3 regions of the Acidovorax temperans genome follow, and region 2 is predicted to be linked to each of the others. Evidence: predicted binding sites of a transcription regulator. Region 2 holds the regulator's gene; each other region holds the start of a gene.
What was found. Region 2 encodes sigma-54, which starts transcription at its own class of promoters, with help from an activator protein. Its sites were predicted from a motif close to TGGCANGNAANCTGCTTT; they were not measured.
Positions count from the first base shown of each region.

Region 1: the regulator sigma-54 is predicted to act here: its motif matches at 2,714-2,731, upstream of PQV96_RS04885 (circularly permuted type 2 ATP-grasp protein).
Region 3: the regulator sigma-54 is predicted to act here: its motif matches at 3,275-3,292, upstream of PQV96_RS00195 (pilin).

Region 1 covers NZ_CP117193.1:1,039,797-1,045,735, reverse strand. Annotated here, with positions in the region: gene PQV96_RS04895 (VF530 family protein) at 1-147, shown strand, start outside; gene PQV96_RS04890 (alpha-E domain-containing protein) at 222-1,181, opposite strand; gene PQV96_RS04885 (circularly permuted type 2 ATP-grasp protein) at 1,234-2,691, opposite strand; gene PQV96_RS04880 (DNA internalization-related competence protein ComEC/Rec2) at 2,804-5,299, opposite strand; gene PQV96_RS04875 (RidA family protein) at 5,584-5,939, shown strand, end outside.
Region 2 covers NZ_CP117193.1:345,537-351,475, reverse strand. Annotated here, with positions in the region: gene PQV96_RS01560 (THUMP domain-containing class I SAM-dependent RNA methyltransferase) at 1-677, opposite strand, end outside; gene rpoN (RNA polymerase factor sigma-54) at 776-2,398, opposite strand; gene lptB (LPS export ABC transporter ATP-binding protein) at 2,466-3,248, opposite strand; gene lptA (lipopolysaccharide transport periplasmic protein LptA) at 3,245-3,889, opposite strand; gene PQV96_RS01540 (IS4 family transposase) at 3,969-5,279, opposite strand; gene PQV96_RS01535 (thiol:disulfide interchange protein DsbA/DsbL) at 5,403-5,939, opposite strand, start outside.
Region 3 covers NZ_CP117193.1:40,278-46,216, reverse strand. Annotated here, with positions in the region: gene PQV96_RS00210 (IS5 family transposase) at 1-924, shown strand, start outside; gene tfpZ (TfpX/TfpZ family type IV pilin accessory protein) at 1,153-1,968, opposite strand; gene PQV96_RS00200 (pilin) at 1,999-2,532, opposite strand; gene PQV96_RS00195 (pilin) at 2,675-3,211, opposite strand; gene PQV96_RS00190 (MBL fold metallo-hydrolase) at 3,441-4,238, opposite strand; gene PQV96_RS00185 (CHASE2 domain-containing protein) at 4,282-5,939, opposite strand, start outside.

The DNA of each region.
Region 1 (5,939 bases), 690 kb from region 2:
CTGGGGCGGCAGATTCCCATCCGTTGCTTCCAGATCGACCCCAGCGTGGGCTCCAGCCTCAAGTTTTTGCGCAAAACCCCGTGGGCACGCGAGAAAGTCGAAAGCCTGTACCTCTTCATGCTGCGCGAACGCAAGCGCAACGCCTGAAAACACTCAAGCCTCGCAGGCGCAGCCGAGCGAAGTGAACCGGGCAAGCCGTTAGAGGCCCGCCCGAGCGCCTTTCAGTCGCTCACTGCCACCAGGAAGTCACGGCTGATACCCGCCCCGAGATCGTTCACCTTGTCCAGGAACTGGGTGAGGAACGCATGCAGTCCGTGTGACAGGATTTCGTCGATGCGGCCATATTGCAAATCGGCCAGCAGCCGGCCCGCGCGGCGCTGGGTTTCGGCCGAGTGGTCGTTGGCCAGCAGGTTCAGGTTTTCCACCACTTCATGCAGGCTGGCATGCAGTGAACGGGGCATATCGCGCCGCAGGATGAGCAGGTCGGCCACACGCCCTGGTGTGATCACGTCGCGGTAGACCTTGCGGTACACCTCGAACGCCGAAACGCTGCGCAAGATGGCGCTCCAGTGGTAGAAGTCGTTTTCCTGGTTGCGCTCACTGGCGCGGCCAAAGAAGTCGTTTTGCACAGCGTGGAACTTCACATCCAGCAAGCGCGCTGTGTTGTCGGCCCGCTCCAGAAACGTGCCCATGCGCAAGAAGTGAAAGGCTTCGTCTTGCAGCATGGTGCCCGCCGTCACCCCGCGCGAGAGGTGCGAGCGGTACTTCACCCATTCCAGAAACTGGCCGGGGTCGCGCTCAAAGGCGTTGCCCTGCAGTTGCCGGTGCAGCTCCAGCCAAGTCTGGTTGATAGTTTCCCACACCTCGGTCGTCAAGGCTCCGCGCACAGCGCGTGCGTTCTCGCGCGCAGCGCGCAGGCACGACACGATGGACGAAGGGTTGTACCCATCGCGCACCATGAAATCCAGCACATTGGCGGGCGTGATCTCGCCGTATTTGGCCATGAAGGCGGGAATCAGTTCGCTGATGGAGAGCAGCCCCTCCCAGCCTTCGCGCGCAGCTTCTGCCGCCTGGGGCAGCAGCGAGGTTTCGTAGCTCACGCTCAGCATGCGGGCGGTGTTCTCTGCCCGCTCGGTGTAGCGGGACATCCAGAACAAATGATCGGCGGTGCGGCTCAGCATGCGGCCTCCTTGATGACGCGAGATAAGTCGGTAATACAGCAGCGGCTCAGCATCATTCAGTCCCTCCATTTCCCAGCACCCAGGTGTCTTTGGTGCCGCCGCCTTGCGATGAATTGACGACCAGCGAGCCCTCTTGCAAGGCCACGCGGGTCAGGCCGCCGGCCACCATCTGCACTTCGCGGCCGCTCAGCACAAAGGGGCGCAGGTCGATGTGGCGCGGGGCAATGCCACTTTCCACATAGGTGGGGCAGCTCGACAGGCTGAGCGTGGGCTGGGCGATGTAGCCCGCCGGGTTGGCCAGCAGCGCGCGGCGGAAGTCTTCGATCTCGGCCTGCGTGGCGGCAGGGCCGATGAGCATGCCGTAGCCACCCGCACCGTGCACCTCCTTGACCACCAGGTCTTTGAGGTTTGCCAGCACGTACTGCAGATCGTCTTGCTTGCGGCACATCCAGGTGGGCACGTTCTTCAGGATGGGTTCCTGGCCCAGGTAGAAGCGGATCATCTCGGGCACGTAGGGGTAGACCGATTTGTCGTCGGCCACGCCCGTGCCCACGGCGTTGCAGATGGCCACGTTGCCTGCACGGTAAGCCTCCATCAGGCCGTGGCAGCCCAGCGTGGAGTTGGGGCGGAACACCTGCGGGTCGAGGAAGTCATCGTCCACGCGGCGGTAAATCACATCCACCCGCTGCAGGCCGCGCGTGGTGCGCATGTAGACGAACTTGTCGCGCACCACCAGGTCCTGCCCTTCCACCAGCTCCACGCCCATCTGCTGGGCGAGGAAGGCGTGCTCGAAGTACGCGCTGTTGTGCATGCCGGGCGTGAGCACCACCACCGTGGGGTCGTCTGCCGTGGCGGGGGCGCTGGCGCGCAGGGTGTCCAGCAACAAATCGGGGTAGTGGGCCACGGGCGCCACTTTGTGCAGGCTGAACAGCTCGGGGAAGAGCCGCATCATCATCTTGCGGTTTTCCAGCATGTAGCTCACGCCGCTGGGCACGCGCAGGTTGTCTTCCAGCACGTAGTACTCGCCCTTGCCCTGCGCGTCGGGCGCGCGAACGATGTCGATGCCCGCTATGTGCGCGTAGATGTTCTGCGGCACCTGCACGCCCGCCATCTCGGGGCGGTACTGCGCGTTGTTCAGAATCAGGTCGGCCGGCACCACGCCAGCGCGCAGGATGTCTTGCCCGTGATAAACGTCGTGGATGAAGCGGTTGAGCGCCGTGACGCGCTGCACCAGCCCCTGCTGCATGCGGCTCCACTCGTGCGCGGGGATGATGCGGGGGATGAGGTCAAACGGGATGAGCCGCTCGTTGCCCGCCCCGCTTTCGTCCTTGGCGCCATACACGGCAAAGGTGATGCCCACACGCCGGAAGATCATCTCGGCTTCGGCCCGGCGGTCCTGCATCACCCCAGGGGGTTGCTGCGCCAGCCAGTGCGCATAGCGCTTGTAGTGTTCGCGCACGTCACTGCCATCAAAGGGCAGCATGGCGTACATCTCGTCAAATTTCTGCATGGACGGGCCTCCTGCAGTCAGGATAGCAAGTTGCGCGCCCGCCTTTGGGCTGGGCTGCGCAAAAGCAGCACAAACCCTGATCAGGATCGAAGCTGCGCACTTTGCGTCGCTCTCAAGGCACCGTGTGCTGCCAGTAGCGGCGCCCCTTGTCGCGTTCACACTCCACCACATCCGGACGGGCGGAAGACCAGGTCGCCGCGCCGCAGCGGGCCGACTCCACCACGGGCACCTGGCGCTGGGCGTAGCGCTGCAACACCTCGGGTGCAGGATGGCCAAAGCGGTTGCGGTAGCCCGCCTGCACCAAGGCGGTGCGCGGCTGTACCGCGTCCAGAAACGCGGGGCTGGACGAGGTCTTGCTGCCGTGGTGCGGAACCAGCAGCACGTCGGCTTTGACCGGAGCGGAGCGGGCCAGCAGGGTTTGCTCCTGCGCGGCTTCGATGTCCCCCACCAGCAGTGCCACGGCCTGCGCGTGCGGGCCGCCTTCCGCGCTGGCCACGCGCAACACGCAGCTTGCCGTGTTGGGGCGGGCCGGCTTGTCGGGCTCGGCGCCCGTGGGGTGGAGCACCTCAAAAACCACGCCGTCCCACACCCAGCGCTGCCCCGCCAGGCACGGTGTGGCCGGGCGCAAGCCCTGCAGCGCATGCTCGGCTTCGATCGACCCTGTCAACGCCGCCCCTGGCTGCTGTGCCAGCACGGCGGCCGCACCCCCGGTGTGGTCGACATCGCGGTGGCTGAGCATGAGGACATCCACCCGTTCGCCCAGCGCCCGCAGCAGGGGCACCAGCACGCGGTGGCCCGCATCACTTTCGCGGCTAAAGCGCGGGCCTGCGTCGTACAGCAAGGTGCGCGTGGCCGTGCGCACCAGCACGGCATTGCCCTGGCCAATGTCGGGCGCCAGCAGCTCAACCTGGCCCGGCGCAGGCCTAGGCGCCTGCCAGCACAGCAAGGGCACCAGCAGCGGCACAGACCACAAGCGCAGCTGCCATGGCAGACGCATGGCCAGCAGGCAGCCACCCAACAAGGCCAGCACCCCGGCCCACAACGGTGCTGCGGGCAAAAACACCACCGCCCAGGGCCAACCGGCCAGCCACTGCAGCCCAGCCGCCAGGGGCTGCAAGGCCCACGCCGCCAGCGACCACAACGGCGCCCACACCACCCCGGCCAGCGCCAGGGGCGTGACCACCAGCGTGACCCACGGTATGGCCAGCAAGTTGGCCGCAAACCCCACCAGCGACACCTGGCCAAACAGCAGCAGGCTCAGCGGCGTGAGCGCCAGCGTCACCACCCACTGCTCACGCAATAATGCATAAAAATGGCCTCTAGCGCTTTTAGGATAAGCGCCAGCAGCTACAGAATCAGTAGCAAACAACACCCCCACGGCCACAAAGCTCAGCCAGAACCCGGCCTGCCACAACGCCCAGGGGTCGGTCAGCACCACGGCAGCGCAGGCCAGCAGCCACACTTGCGGCCAGGGCCAGCGGCGGCCGCTGAGCTGCAGGGCCGCCACCACGGCCAGCATGGTCACGGTGCGCTGCGCGGGCACCCCCCAGCCGCTGAACAAGGCATAGCCGCCCGCCAGCAGCACGCCACACACCAGGGCCGCCGTGGGCGCCGGTACCGCCAGGCACAACCGGGCCGAGCGCCGCCACAGCAGCCGCACCAGGGCAGCGGCCAGCCAGGCAAACAAGGTGATGTGCAGGCCCGAAATGCTCATCAGGTGCGCCACGCCCGTGGCGCGGAAGATGTCCCAATCTGCCCGGTCAATGGCCCGCTGGTCACCCGTGACCAAGGCGGCCACCACCCCGGCCACGCGCGCGGCAGAAGCGTCTTCGCCTGGTGCCGGGCTGCTGGTCAGGCGCTGAAAGATGGCGTCGCGCACCGACTGGCGCCATTGCTCCACCGGGTGCTGCCAGGTGGTACCCAGCCGCTCGGGGGGCTGATCTTTGGGGCCAGCGCGCACATAGCCCGTGGCCTGCACGCCCTGCTCCCACAGCCACAGTTCGTAATCAAAGCCGTGCGGGTTGCGCAACCCGTGGGGCGCTTTCAGGCGCACCGTCATGCGCCAGCGCTCCCCTGCGCGCAGTTCGGGCGGCTGGCGCTGCAAGTCGACCAGGCCCTGGGCGTCACGCAGCACGCCGCCGTACCAGGACACATCAATCAGCGGCGGCACCTGGGGCGCCGTGCACGGGCGCTCAGGGGCGCGGGCGCGGCTCGCATCGGGCGCGGCAGCCGCCCACTCGGCAGACTCGACCTGCAAGCGCAGGCGCACCCCGGCCTCGGTGCGCTGGGGCATGGCAGCCACCACGGCAGTGATGCGCACATCCTGCCCCTCCATCGCAGGAGGCAGGCCCTGCCGGGCAAACCCACTCGCACGCAAGCCACACAGGGCAAAGGCAGCAAACGCCGCCCAGACCAGCGTGGCCATCCACCCTCCTGACCGCCACCGGGACGACCCGCCGCCTAACCAGCGCCTGCGCAGCGGTGGGTAGCACAGCACGCAGGCCCCCACCACGCCCACTGCCCCCAAGGCACCGCCGTACACCCACAGGGCCCACAGCTCGGGCTGCCACAAATGCAGCACTGAGCCTGCCAGTACGCCTAGCAGCATGGCCGGCAATGGCCACTGGCCGCGACCACCGCCATCGCCCCCATACACACCAGGCGCTGGACGAGCGCCCTCCCCGCCCCTTGGGAGGGAAGCAGGAGAGTGGCTATTAGAGGGGCTTATGCCAAACATGGGCTGATGCTAATGCGCCGTTGCAGCGCCCCAGGCACCGCCGATGCGGCACCGGCTGTGTAACACTTGGCGCCGCAACACCGTGCGGGCCCGGCCAACGCTTTTTGGAGGCGCGGCGCCCGCGCTTTCCCTCGCACTTCAACCCAAGGAAAACCATGAGCGTTTACGACAAGCTGAGCGAACTCAACATCACCCTGCCCCCCGTTTCCGTGCCTGCGGCCGCCTATGTGCCATATGTGCAAACGGGCAACCTGGTGTTCCTCTCCGGCCACATCGCCCGCAAGGATGGCAAGCCCTGGGCCGCGCAGTTCGGCAAGAACATCACCACCGAAGAAGGCAAGCTGGCCGCACGCGCCGTGGCCATCGACCTGCTGGGCACGCTGCACGCCGCCACAGGTGGTGACCTCAACCGCGTCAAGCGCATCGTCAAGGTGATGAGCCTGGTGAACTCCACCGGCGACTTCACCGAGCAGCACCTGGTGACCAACGGCGCCAGCGAGCTGCTGGGCCA
Region 2 (5,939 bases):
CCAGCGGGAATGCGGCAGGCGATCTGCGCGGCCTCGACCACGATGGTGCCGCTACCGCAGCAGGGGTCGTACAGGGGCTGGGGGTGCTCGCCGTGCGGGTCCCAGCCGCTGGCAGCGATCATCGCAGCGGCCAGGGTTTCTTTCAGGGGGGCGTCGCCCTTGTCCTCGCGCCAGCCGCGCTTGAACAGCGGCTCGCCCGAGGTGTCGATGTAGATCGTGGCTTCGTCGGTGGTCAGGTGCATGTGAATGCGCACGTCGGGCCACTGCGTGTTCACATCCGGGCGCACGCCGGTCTTGGCACGGAAGCGGTCGGCCACTGCGTCTTTGACCTTGAGGGCAGCGAAATTCAGGCTCTGCAGCGGGCTGTGCTGGGCTGTGACCTCGATCTTGAAGCTCTGGCGCGTGGTGAACCAGATCTCCCAGGCCACGTCGCTGGCCAGGGCGTACAGGTCGTTTTCAGAGCGGTACATGCGGTGCGCCAGTTGCACCAGCACGCGCTGGGCCAGGCGGCTGTGCAGGTTCAGCTGCAGCGCCTGGCGCCAGGAGCTGCGCAGCAGCACGCCACCGCGCCCCACCAGCAGGTCGTTGCCCGTGAGGCCGGTGATGCCGTGCACCTCGTCGGCCAGAAAGCCCTCGACACCAGCGGCGCAGGGGAGAAAAAGTTGGAGTTGGTTCATAGGGGGTACCTCTGGTGGTGCCGGTGCATGGTACGCAAGGCAGGCGCGCTGCCAAGGCCCACAGGCCCTGGCACGGACGCTGCAGCGGCGGTGGCCAGCTACAACGCCTTGCGCAAATTGGCCGGCGCAATCTTGAGCGCTTCGCGGTATTTGGCCACGGTGCGGCGGGCGCATTCAATGCCTTGCTCCTTGAGCATCTCAGCCAACTGGCTGTCGGACAAGGGCTTGGTGGGGCTTTCAGCGGCCACGAACTGTTTGATGAGCGCGCGCACGGCCGTGCTGGAGGCGTTGCCCCCGGTTTCGGTGCCCAGGCCCGAGCCGAAGAAATACTTGAGCTCGTACGTGCCAATCGGCGTGGCCATGTACTTGGCCGTGGTCACGCGGCTGATGGTGGATTCGTGCAGGCCCAGCTCGTCGGCAATGTCGCGCAGCACCAGCGGGCGCATGGCCAGCTCGCCATGGGTGAAGAAGCTCTTTTGCCGCTCGACGATGGCGCGCGAGACGCGCAGGATGGTGTCAAACCGCTGCTGGATGTTCTTGATGAACCAGCGCGCCTCTTGCAGGCGCTGCTGCAGGCCCGCGTGGCCCTCGCCGCCCTTGCTCCCTTTGCCGCCGCGCAGGGCGCCAGCGTAGATGTCATGCACGCGCAGGCGCGGCATCACATCAGGGTTGAGCGAGACGATGAAATTCTGCTGCCCGCTGGTGCCGTTGCTGCGCCCGGCTTTGCGCACGATCACATCAGGCACGATGATGTTGCGCTCCACGTCCACAAAGCGCCGCCCTGGGCGGGGTTCCAGCCGGGCAATCAGGGCCATGGCGGCGCGGGTACGCTCTTCGCCCGCAGCACCGCCTTCGGTGCAGGCCTGGGTGAGGCGGCGCACATCGCGGCGGGCCAGCATTTCCAGCGGTTGCTGGCAGATTTGCAGCGCAGTCTGCACCACGTCGGGCGGCACGCCGCTGTGCGCATCGGCCGCCAGAGCGCTGAGCTGCAGCGTGAGGCACTCGGCCAGGTTGCGGGCACCCACGCCCACGGGTTCCAGGGTTTGCAGCAGGCGCTGGGCTACGGTGAAGCGGTGCACCAGCTCGTCGATCTGCTCCAGGTCGTCAGGGCCCGCCAACGCAATGGCCAGCTCCTGCAGCGACTCTTCCAGGTAGCCGTCGTCGTTGAGCGATTCGATCAGGAAGCGCAGAGCAGCGCTGTCCACTTCGGACAGGCGCAGCGCCAAGGCCTGGCGGTGCAGGAAGGCGGTGAGGGACTCTTGCGAACGCGCCAGTTCGGTCGCGTCGGCCTCCTCGCCTTCGGAGTCATTGCGGTTGCGAGGCGGGGCGTCGCCACCCCACTCACTGTCGTTGGGCGCCATCTCCACCGTGCCGTCGCCGCTCCAGTCGGGCTCGTCAGCGACGCTGCTGCTGTGGTCGGCATCTGATGAAGCATCAAAATCGCCTTCAGCGCCCGTAGATGAAGCGCTGCTAGCTCCTGAATAGATAGCATCATCGACACCGTGGTCGTCGGCCTGGGCGGGGGCGTTGGCATGCTCCAGGCCAAACTCTTCGCGCGGTGCTTCGTCGGTGGCGCGTTCGAGAAAAGGGTTTTCGTCGAGCATCTGCTCGACTTCCTGGCCCAGCTCCAGCGTGGACAACTGCAGCAACCGAATGGATTGCTGCAGCTGCGGGGTCAGGGCCAAGTGCTGCGAAACGCGCAGGGACAGGCCGGGCTTCATGCCAGAGCCCCCAGCCCACGCACCAGCGCGGACACACCATTCACAAAAGCCACACTCACACTGGCCATCACATGCGGAAGTGTTCGCCCAGGTACACGCGGCGTACCTCGGCGTTGTCCACGATCTCCGATGGCGTGCCCTGCGCCAGCACCCGCCCATCGCTGATGATGAAGGCGTGGTCGCAAATGCCCAGGGTTTCGCGCACGTTGTGGTCGGTGATCAGCACGCCAATGCCGCGCGCCTTGAGGAAGCCGATGATGCGCTGGATCTCGATCACGGCAATGGGGTCGATGCCCGCAAAGGGCTCGTCCAGCAGGATGAAGCGCGGCTGCGTGGCCAGAGCGCGGGCGATCTCGACGCGGCGGCGCTCGCCACCCGACAGGGCCAGTGCGGGCGATGCGCGCAGGTGTTCCACGCGCAGCTCCTGCAGTAGCGAGGTGAGCTGCTCTTCGATGGCCGCACGCGACAGCGGGGCGTTGTTCTCGTCGCGCTGCAGCTCCAGCACAGCGCGCACGTTCTCCTCGACGGAGAGCTTGCGGAAGATCGACGCTTCTTGCGGCAGATAAGACAGCCCCAGCCGCGAGCGGCGATGGATGGGCATGTGCGCCACCGACTGGCCATCGATACGGATGTCCCCGCCATCGCTGCGCACCAGGCCCACGATCATGTAGAACGACGTGGTCTTGCCCGCGCCATTGGGGCCCAGCAAGCCCACCACTTCGCCTTTTTGCACGACCAGCGAAACGTCCTTAACCACCTTGCGGCTGCCGTAGGACTTGGCCAGGTGCGAGACTTCCAGGCGGCTGGAGGATACGCCAGGGGCTGCGGCTTGCACGGAACGATCACTCACTGGCTGCCACCGCCCAAAGAATTGCTGGGGCGCAGCGCCGGGCCAGAGGCCGGGGCTGCAGGCGCCGCCGCACCGGCGGCGGGCTCCTTGGGCGCCAGCACCGCGCGCACGCGGCCGCTACCGGTTTGGCCGTCGGCCGAAGGCGTGGCCTTCTTTTGCCCGTCCACCGTGAACACATCGGTCAGGTTGTTGTAGACGATGACGGCGCCCGTGATTTCGTCGCTCAAGGCACCGCCCCGGTAGCGGCGCAGCTCGGCGCGGGTGATAAAGCGCACGTTGTCGGTGCGGCCGTCGTATTCGATGACCTCGCCCTCGCCTTCAATGAATTCCTCGGGTGCGCCTGGCAACGTGTCGCGCTTTTGGCGGAAGAACGCGCGCTTGCCGGCTTCAGCGGTGACGATGCCCGACTGGTAGCCATCGGCATCCTGGCGCACATCCAGCCGCGCACCGCGCAGCACGATGGAGCCCTTGGTCATCACCACCCGGCCCGAAAAGACGCTGGTCTGTTTGACTTCATCGTGCCGCAGCGCATCGGCCTCGATGTTCATGGGCTTGCTGCGGTCGGCCTTTTCAGCCTGCGCCGCGCCAAAGGCGCAGGTCAAGGCTGCAAGCACAAGGAGGGAGGTAATGCGATGTTTCATGGAGGGCACGAATCTTGCAATCATTGTAGCCATGCATTGCCGCCCAGCATGAAAAAAGCCCGCTGGCGCGCAATGCCAGTCAGTTAAGAGCTGACTGGCATTTTTTCGTTGGGAATTTGGAAGCGCGTTTTTTGACGACCCTTGGGAAGCTGCGCCCAGTGCGGCGTGGCGGCAGCACGAAGTGTCGCGATTGCGCCAACAGGGCTGCCAACTGCTTGGGCAAGGTGCCGGCAGAGTCCAGGCTGGGGACCGCCAGCAAGTTCACGATGGCGTAGCTGGCTGTGTGGAAGCTGATGCGCTGGGGCTCGACCTGGACGTGCGCTGCCATCTCGCGCATCCAGCGGCGCAGCAGCGTGTAGGCGATCAGCACACCCCACAGCTCCTGGCGCACCAGCGCGGGCTGCTTGCTGCGCAGCACCGGCTCACCCTCCTGCAGGGTCTGCTTGATCTCCCGGAACCCCAACTCGATCTCCCAACGCTGGCGGTAGAGCTCGGCCAGCTCCTGCGCCGGATGCGTGCGGGGACACAGCAAGGATGTGATGAAGCGGCGCAGCCGTCCACCCACGCTCACCTCGATCAGGCGTGCCTGCCAGTGGCTGGGCAGATGCGGGTGTGCCTTGCGCGCTTGTGGGGACACCGGCATGCGGATCAGCGCATCGCCGCGCGCCAGTTGCTGGACGATCTCATGGCGCAGATTGTCCCGCGCGCGCATCAACCAGTGGCGCTGCGTACCCGCAGCCTGCCAGTCCAACAGGAACGCTGCCGAGAAGTACGCTCGGTCAAACAGGGTCACGGAGTGATCCTCGCCGCGCAACTGCGCTGCCAGGCTCAATTCGCCGCAGTCCATGGCGCCGAGCTTGGCATCAAGCATCTCGTGGCTGTGTGTGTCCATCAGGCAAGTGGCGCGGATCTGCGGCCAGGGCGAGAGGCCATGCTGGTTGCTGCAGCTGCCCAGTTCGACTCGATTCTCAGGGGTGTCCGGCGCCGACCAGACCACACCATCCACAGCCAGTACGCGCAGTGGCTGGCGCACATTCACCGCAGGACGGCTCCAGGCTTGGGTCAGTAGAGCGAACAGCTCGGCCAGAGGCTCCTCGCCCAGGCGCTGGCGGGCTTGCACGCTGACGCTCGGTGCGGGCGGCGCTTGTCCATCCAGGCTCAAATCCAGCTGCTGCACCACCTGCCACAGTGGCCGGTCGCGAAACAGCGCCAGTCCGATCACAAGCCACACGGCATGTTCGGCAGGCAGCTTGCGCCGGCGGATGGAGGCCTTGCCGCTGGTCCCCAGCGCCTGTGCGATCCAGGTGGGGTCTATCAACGCGCTGAGCTGCTCGAGGCGATCAGGTACTCGGGGCAGGGTCTGGCGCAAGGCGTTTGCAAGCAGGCTCATCAAGCAAAAAAGGGAACGTGTTGAACACGTCCCCTTTTTACTGGATCAAGCCGCCTGCGGGCTTAACTGACTGGCATTACGCTGGCGCGGGCTTTTGTACTGCAGGGCTGAATCAGCGGTGCATCAGGCCTTGCGGGTCTGGCCCACCAGGTAGTCCACCACTTGCAGCACGGTCTGCATGCTGCCAGCCATGGTGCCATCGGTGTAATAGCGGCCTGCTACGCCCATGGAAGGCACACCTTCCACGCCGTACTCGCCTTGCAGTTGCGCAGCGCGGCGGGCCTGGTTGTTCACGGTGAAGGAGTTGTAGACCTCCTTGAACTTGGCCACATCCACGCCCTGGTTGCCCACCCAGGCAAAAATGTCGTCGTCCTTGGCCAGCTTGAGCTTTTCCACGTGGATGGCGCGGAACACCTTGGCGTGCACAGCGTCGAGCTTGCCCATGCCTTCCAGCGCGTAGTACAGCTTTTGCTGGGGCACGAAGCTGGCGTTGAACGCCACTGGCACGCGACGGACGACGAGGTCCTTGGGCGCGGCCTTGATCCAGGCGTCGAGCACGGGCTCGAACGAATTGCAGTGGGGGCAGCTGTACCAGAAGAACTCGATGATCTCGATCTTGCCGGCAGGGGCCTCGGTAGGCGCAGGCTTGGAGAGCTTTTG
Region 3 (5,939 bases), 310 kb from region 2:
CCCGAGAAACTGCTGCGCGCCATGCTCATTCAGGTGCTCTACAGCGTACGCTCAGAACGCCAGCTCATGGAGCAAACCCAGTACAACCTGCTGTTTCGCTGGTTCATCGGCCTGGCCATGGACAATGCGGTCTGGGTGCCCACTGTCTTCAGCAAGAACCGCGAACGCCTGATCGAGCACGATGCGGTCATCGAGCTCTTCAACCAGATCGTGCAGCAAGCCCAAGAGCAGGAATTGTTATCGGGCGAACACTTCAGCGTGGACGGCACTCTGATCCAGGCCTGGGCGGGCCACAAGAGCTTTGTGCGCAAAGACCGCCAGGGCGACGACGATACCGACGCGGGCAACTTCAAAGACCAAAAGCGCAGCAACGACACCCATGAATCCACCACGGACGGGGACGCAAGGCTGTACCGAAAAGGCAGGACGGCCAGCGAGTTGCGCTTCATGGGCCACACACTCACCGACAACCGCCACGGGCTGGTGGTCAGCGCCGTGGTCACACAGGCCGACGGATATGCAGAGCGCGAAGCGGCCAAGGCCATGATCAACGATGCGCGACAGGCACTGCCCGGCGATGACCCCATCACGATCACGCTGGGCGCAGACAAGGGTTACGACGCCAGGGAGTTCATCGACGCGCTGCAAGAGATGAACGTGCTGCCCCATGTGGCGCAGAACAAATCAGGGCGTCAATCGGCGGTGCCTGACAGGATCGCGGGCAGCGAAGGCTACGTCATCTCCCAGCAAAAGAGAAAGCTGATCGAACAAGGCTTTGGCTGGGCCAAGACGGTGGGTCACATGCGCCAGGTGCTGGTGCGCGGGATCAAGAAGGTTGATCAGCTGTTTGTGCTGACGATGGCGGGCTACAACCTCACGCGCATGCGCAGCTTGGGGCAAATCCGTCTGCGAGGGCTGGCGTGAGGACAAAAGGGCGAGAAAACGGGCCGGGGGAGGCGGAAAACGCGCGTATTCCAAGTTGAGTTTCAAAACGCGGAAAGCTGACGCGAGAAATGCGCGAGGTGCTGGGAAGGTGCCCGTGGGTGGGAGAGTATTTCAGCAGCCTGCTAGGCCAATACTTACAACGTTAGCATCTAGTGAATCATTCAACAGAACTAACATCTGTCTCGGATTTTTTGCTAGTCGCAAAAATTAAAAACCGTCCACTGGGGCATATCCGATGATATTGGCCTGTGCATCTAGCAATGCTACCCACTGGTCTAAAGACTTTTTGCTAACCAATGGGAGATAGTGAATTTGATTGATGGGAAGGCCTGTTTTTTTTACTGCAGCATCAATCGCGGACTGCGCCTCCGGCACTTGCACGGTTCGTAAGACTGACAATGCTTTCATGCGTTGCCGGACTGCTGGCCGACTCTCATCATAGCTTTGCCACCAATCTGGGCGAGCACTGGGTTCCAAGCCACGCAACGACAATTCAATACTCTTCAGGGTTTCCTGGCCGTCCCTGGCTCTGCGTGCACCCAACAAAACAGGGCCACTCCATGAAAGCGACTGCCATGGAGGCAATGCTTGGGGAAGATTAGCAGTATCGACCTGTGCTGCGGTCACTGCGACAAAACGATCAGATTCGAAAACCAATACTACTGGCCGTGCCTGGCCGATGCTGTAAATACCGTAAATCAGCGCTGCCAATTGAATGATAACAACTAACGCGAGATCCATGATCAACTCACGCCGCGGTTTCGCGGGATTATATAACAATCCCGTCAAAAAAGGGCCACACACCACATCCACACCAATCAAAATCCAGAATAAATCTATTCCACCAGCCAAATAGCGCAACGGGTGAGGAAACCATATTCCCAGCACTAAAAAAGCCATGAGCGCAGCGACGGCCAAGCTCAAAATTAAATGAATGCTAAAGGCGTGGAATGCAGCGCGAATTCTAGGTCGACTGATCATTGTTAAAAACGCCAAACAAATACGCAATCTGTCGAAAACCACGAATACTCAACAAAAACTTTGCGCGCCCCACTAACGGCACTCACCCGGTGCATATTTGCTAGGCATGGTTCCTGCCAGACCAAAACCCAGTGCCCCTAAAGCCTTGCAACGCCATTTAATTGCTGATACCGGCGTTGGAATAGGGGTACCGGCCACTGACGTTGCCAATGCCGCGCCCCCGGTACCAAACACATCGGTACCACCGGTATACGGCGAAACCACCAAGGTGCCATTGCCGGCGGATGCTGATGTGGTGGCCACAATCACCCCAGTTGTACCGGAAATTTGGACATCGACCACATTTCGGCTATTCACTGTAAGGATACCGTCGGCAACGCCAACAGCGGGACTTGTTCCGTAGGCTTCAGCATATCCCATGGCAGCGTGGTTGGCATTGTTGTGAACAGCCATTTTTGCCTCGGCAATAAACCCCATGGCTTCTGAGACGCGCGCGCGAACGGTGTAATCTTGGTAGGCGGGCAAAGCCACTGCGGCCAGAATACCAATGATCGCAACTACGATCATCAACTCGATCAGGGTAAAACCTGTTTGGAAAGCACGCACAGCGAACTCCTGCCAAGATTGATGCGAACTGAGTGCCTACCCGTTTCACCGCCCCAATGAAAAGAGGATTCCAGCTTGTGGAATCCTCTTGATCTCTGCTAAGTGTGAAGTGCCAATTGAATGGCAACAACATGCCGACAGATTAACGGCACTCGCCCGGTGCGTACTTGTTCAGCAGCGTGCCTGCGGTACCAAAACCCACTGCACCAGCCGCCTTGCAACGCCACTTGATTTGTGATGCCGGTGTGGGGAGTGGCGTGCCAGCCACAGCCGTTACCAGAGCAGTACCGCCAGTACCCACCACATCGGTACCGCCGGTGTAGGGCGACACGATCAACGTACCATTACCAGCGGCTGCCGTGGTGGTGGCGGTAATCACGCCAGTGGTACCACTCAACACCACATTCGTCACGTTCTTGCTATTCACAGTCGTGGTGCCATTGTTGACACCAGTGGCAGGGGTTGTGCCATAACCTTCAGCGTAGCCAACCGCACCACTGGTGGCGTTGGTATTAGCAGCCAGCTTGGCATCGGCAATGAAACCCATAGCTTCAGCGACACGTGCACGCACGGTGTAGTCTTGATACGCAGGCAGTGCCACAGCAGCCAAGATACCGATGATCGCGACAACGATCATCAGTTCGATCAGGGTAAAACCTTTTTGCAGGGAACGCTTCATACATCTCTCCTCGGGTTAAGTTGCAATTCATACCTGTGGATCGCCCCACAGGCTGGTTCACATAAAGCAGATAGCGTGCCAGCTTCACCCTACGCATCAGTAGTCATGAGGGTCGCGGGGATACGGCTTGCGTACGGAGCTAACAGGGGTGCTTGCGGGCGATTCACCTCAAATTCAGACTCGCCCTGACATTTTTGTTCAACCATGAATGTCAGCTAACGCGTTCCGGTTACACCTCAAACACCTGACCTACCTGCAACCAGCCAATCTCCGTATGCCCGTCAAGATCTAGCCGGTTGATTTCTCGGAGGATGAGTTCGGTTTCGGATGGCTTGGTGTGGGTGATGTAGATCGGATAGCTGGCCGTGGGTACTCTCAAAGCCAGTTCGGCAGCCAGTGTGGTGGGCGACAGGTGCTGGCTGCGGCGCGCGAGGTCGCTTTCGCGGTTGCTGAAGGCGGTTTCGATGACCAGCGCAGCGACGGGAAGTTGGGGCAGCGGGGCCTCGGCAAGCTGCTCCAACGCGCTCCACAACGCCGGGTTGCGTTCGGTATCTCCGCTGAAGGCCCACCAGCCGTGCTGGCCTCTTAAAGCGTAGCCCACAGCCGGCACGCTGTGCACGGCTGGCAGCACCCGCACCACCAGCCCTCCAGCAGTGACGGTCTCACCAGCGGCCAGGGGTACGTACCGCAGAAACGGCGACTGAGCGGAGGGAACACAACTGAAATCAGGCCAAACGATGTTGTTGAAGACATGCGCCTGCAGCGCGGCAATGGTGGCTGCCAGTGCATGCACCTGCACAGGCTGGCTGCGCAGCGATGAGACGGCATCGAGCATCAGCGGCAATGCGGCGATGTGATCGAGGTGGGAGTGCGTGAGGAAGACGTGGTCAATCTGGCGCATTTCTTCCAGCGTCAAATCCCCCACGCCAGTGCCTGCATCGATCAGGATGTTGTGATTGACCAGAAAAGACGTGGTTCGGCAATCGCGGGCGATGGCGCCTGAGCAGCCGAGAACGCGGACTTTCACGGAAGTGTTCCTCTCATGGGCACGCTGAGAACTTTTCCATCCATCATTTGGTATCGAAATGGGTGGCACCCTCCCAATCCGAAGGAGGAGGGCGGGACATCATCTCTTCCAGGCGGGACGCATACAGTGCATAGAGCACAGATTGGGGCGCCTGGTGCCGTAAAGCGGCCAAGCTTTGGCCGCATTGTGCCCAGTCTTGGGCCCGGTAGTGTGCAAGCACTTGCTGCCAGCAGGCCAATTCATCAGCATTCAGCGCAGACGCTTGGCTCTGGTCGGCCAAGGGGGTGTGGATGTTCACACTCTGGGCTTTGCCTTTGACGCGCACACGGTCCAGTTCTTGCCATACAAAGCCTGGTGCCATGCTTCGGGTAAATTCACTGGCGATGATGGCAACGCCGTAGGTCTTGCACAGCCCTTCAAGGCGCGAACCCAGGTTGACCGCATCGCCGATGACGGTGTAGCTCAGACGAATGTTGGAGCCCATGTCACCAACGCACATGAGCCCCGTGTTCAGACCAATGCCAACGCCAATTTCCGGCAAGCCTTGCGCGCGATGTTCCTGGTTGAGTTGCTCGACTGCCCGGGCCATGCCCAGAGCCGCGCGCACAGCGCAGGCAGCGTGGTCTTGTGCAGGCACAGGAGCGCCCCAGAAGGCCATCACGCAGTCGCCCATGTATTTATCGATGGTGCCCCGCTCACCCTGGATGACTTCGGTCAGCCGCGTGAACACCCGGTTCAAAAGCGCTTGCAGTTGCAGCGGGGGCATGCATTCAGACAGGGCCGTGAAGCCTCGCATGTCGCAGAACATCACCGTGAGTTCCCGACTGTCTGCTTGCATGCTGTAGTGCTCGGGATGCTTGAGCATCTCATCCACCAGTGGGGGCGGAACGTAAGAGCGAAAACGCGAAGCCAGAGCGCGTTTGGCCCGGCTTTCAAACAAGTAGCCATGGGCGATGTTGACCGCTGTGGCTGTGAATACCAGCGCAAGGGCGGTTGCCAACGGCATTGCCAGCCCGTGCGTCCGAAACAACCAGAAATTGAGCAGGGTCAGAGCGAGGAACACCGCTGCGCTCAGCAACAACGCGGGGCCAGCCGGCAGCACTGACAGCCCAAACGCAAGAACCAGCCCCACCATCAAAAGCTGAAGAACATCGAAACCGCGTGCGTAATCTGGGATAGCGATAGTGCTGCCGTCCATCAGTGCCGTCAGCATGCTGGCATGGGCTTCTACGCCGGGATACACCGGGCCTACCGGGGTCGTACGCACATCTTGCAGCCCCGGGGCCGAGGTGCCGATCAAGACGGCTTTGTCCGCCAGGGTACCTTCCGCTATTTTTCCTTCCAGCAAGTCGCTGGCAGAAATGTAGGCATAGGAACCGCCCTCGGGGCCGCCGGGGCCGCGGAAAGGGATGAGCATGGCCAGCCGTTCATCCACGGGCAAAGCCATGCGGCGCGTGCCGTCTACCAAGACCACGCTTTCCAGTGTGTCATGGGTGCCGAGAGAAGCCGTCGCCGGAAAGCCGGGCTCCACGGTGGGCCCGCCCATCATGGCGCGAAACATGGCCAGAGCCAACGACTCGTAATACTGGCCCTGGTATTCGGCCAGCAGTGGCAAGCTGCGAACGACCCCATCGCTGTCGCTGATGGTGTTGAAGAACCCAGCCTGAGCGGCAGCCTGATTCAATTCGCTGAGATTGGCTC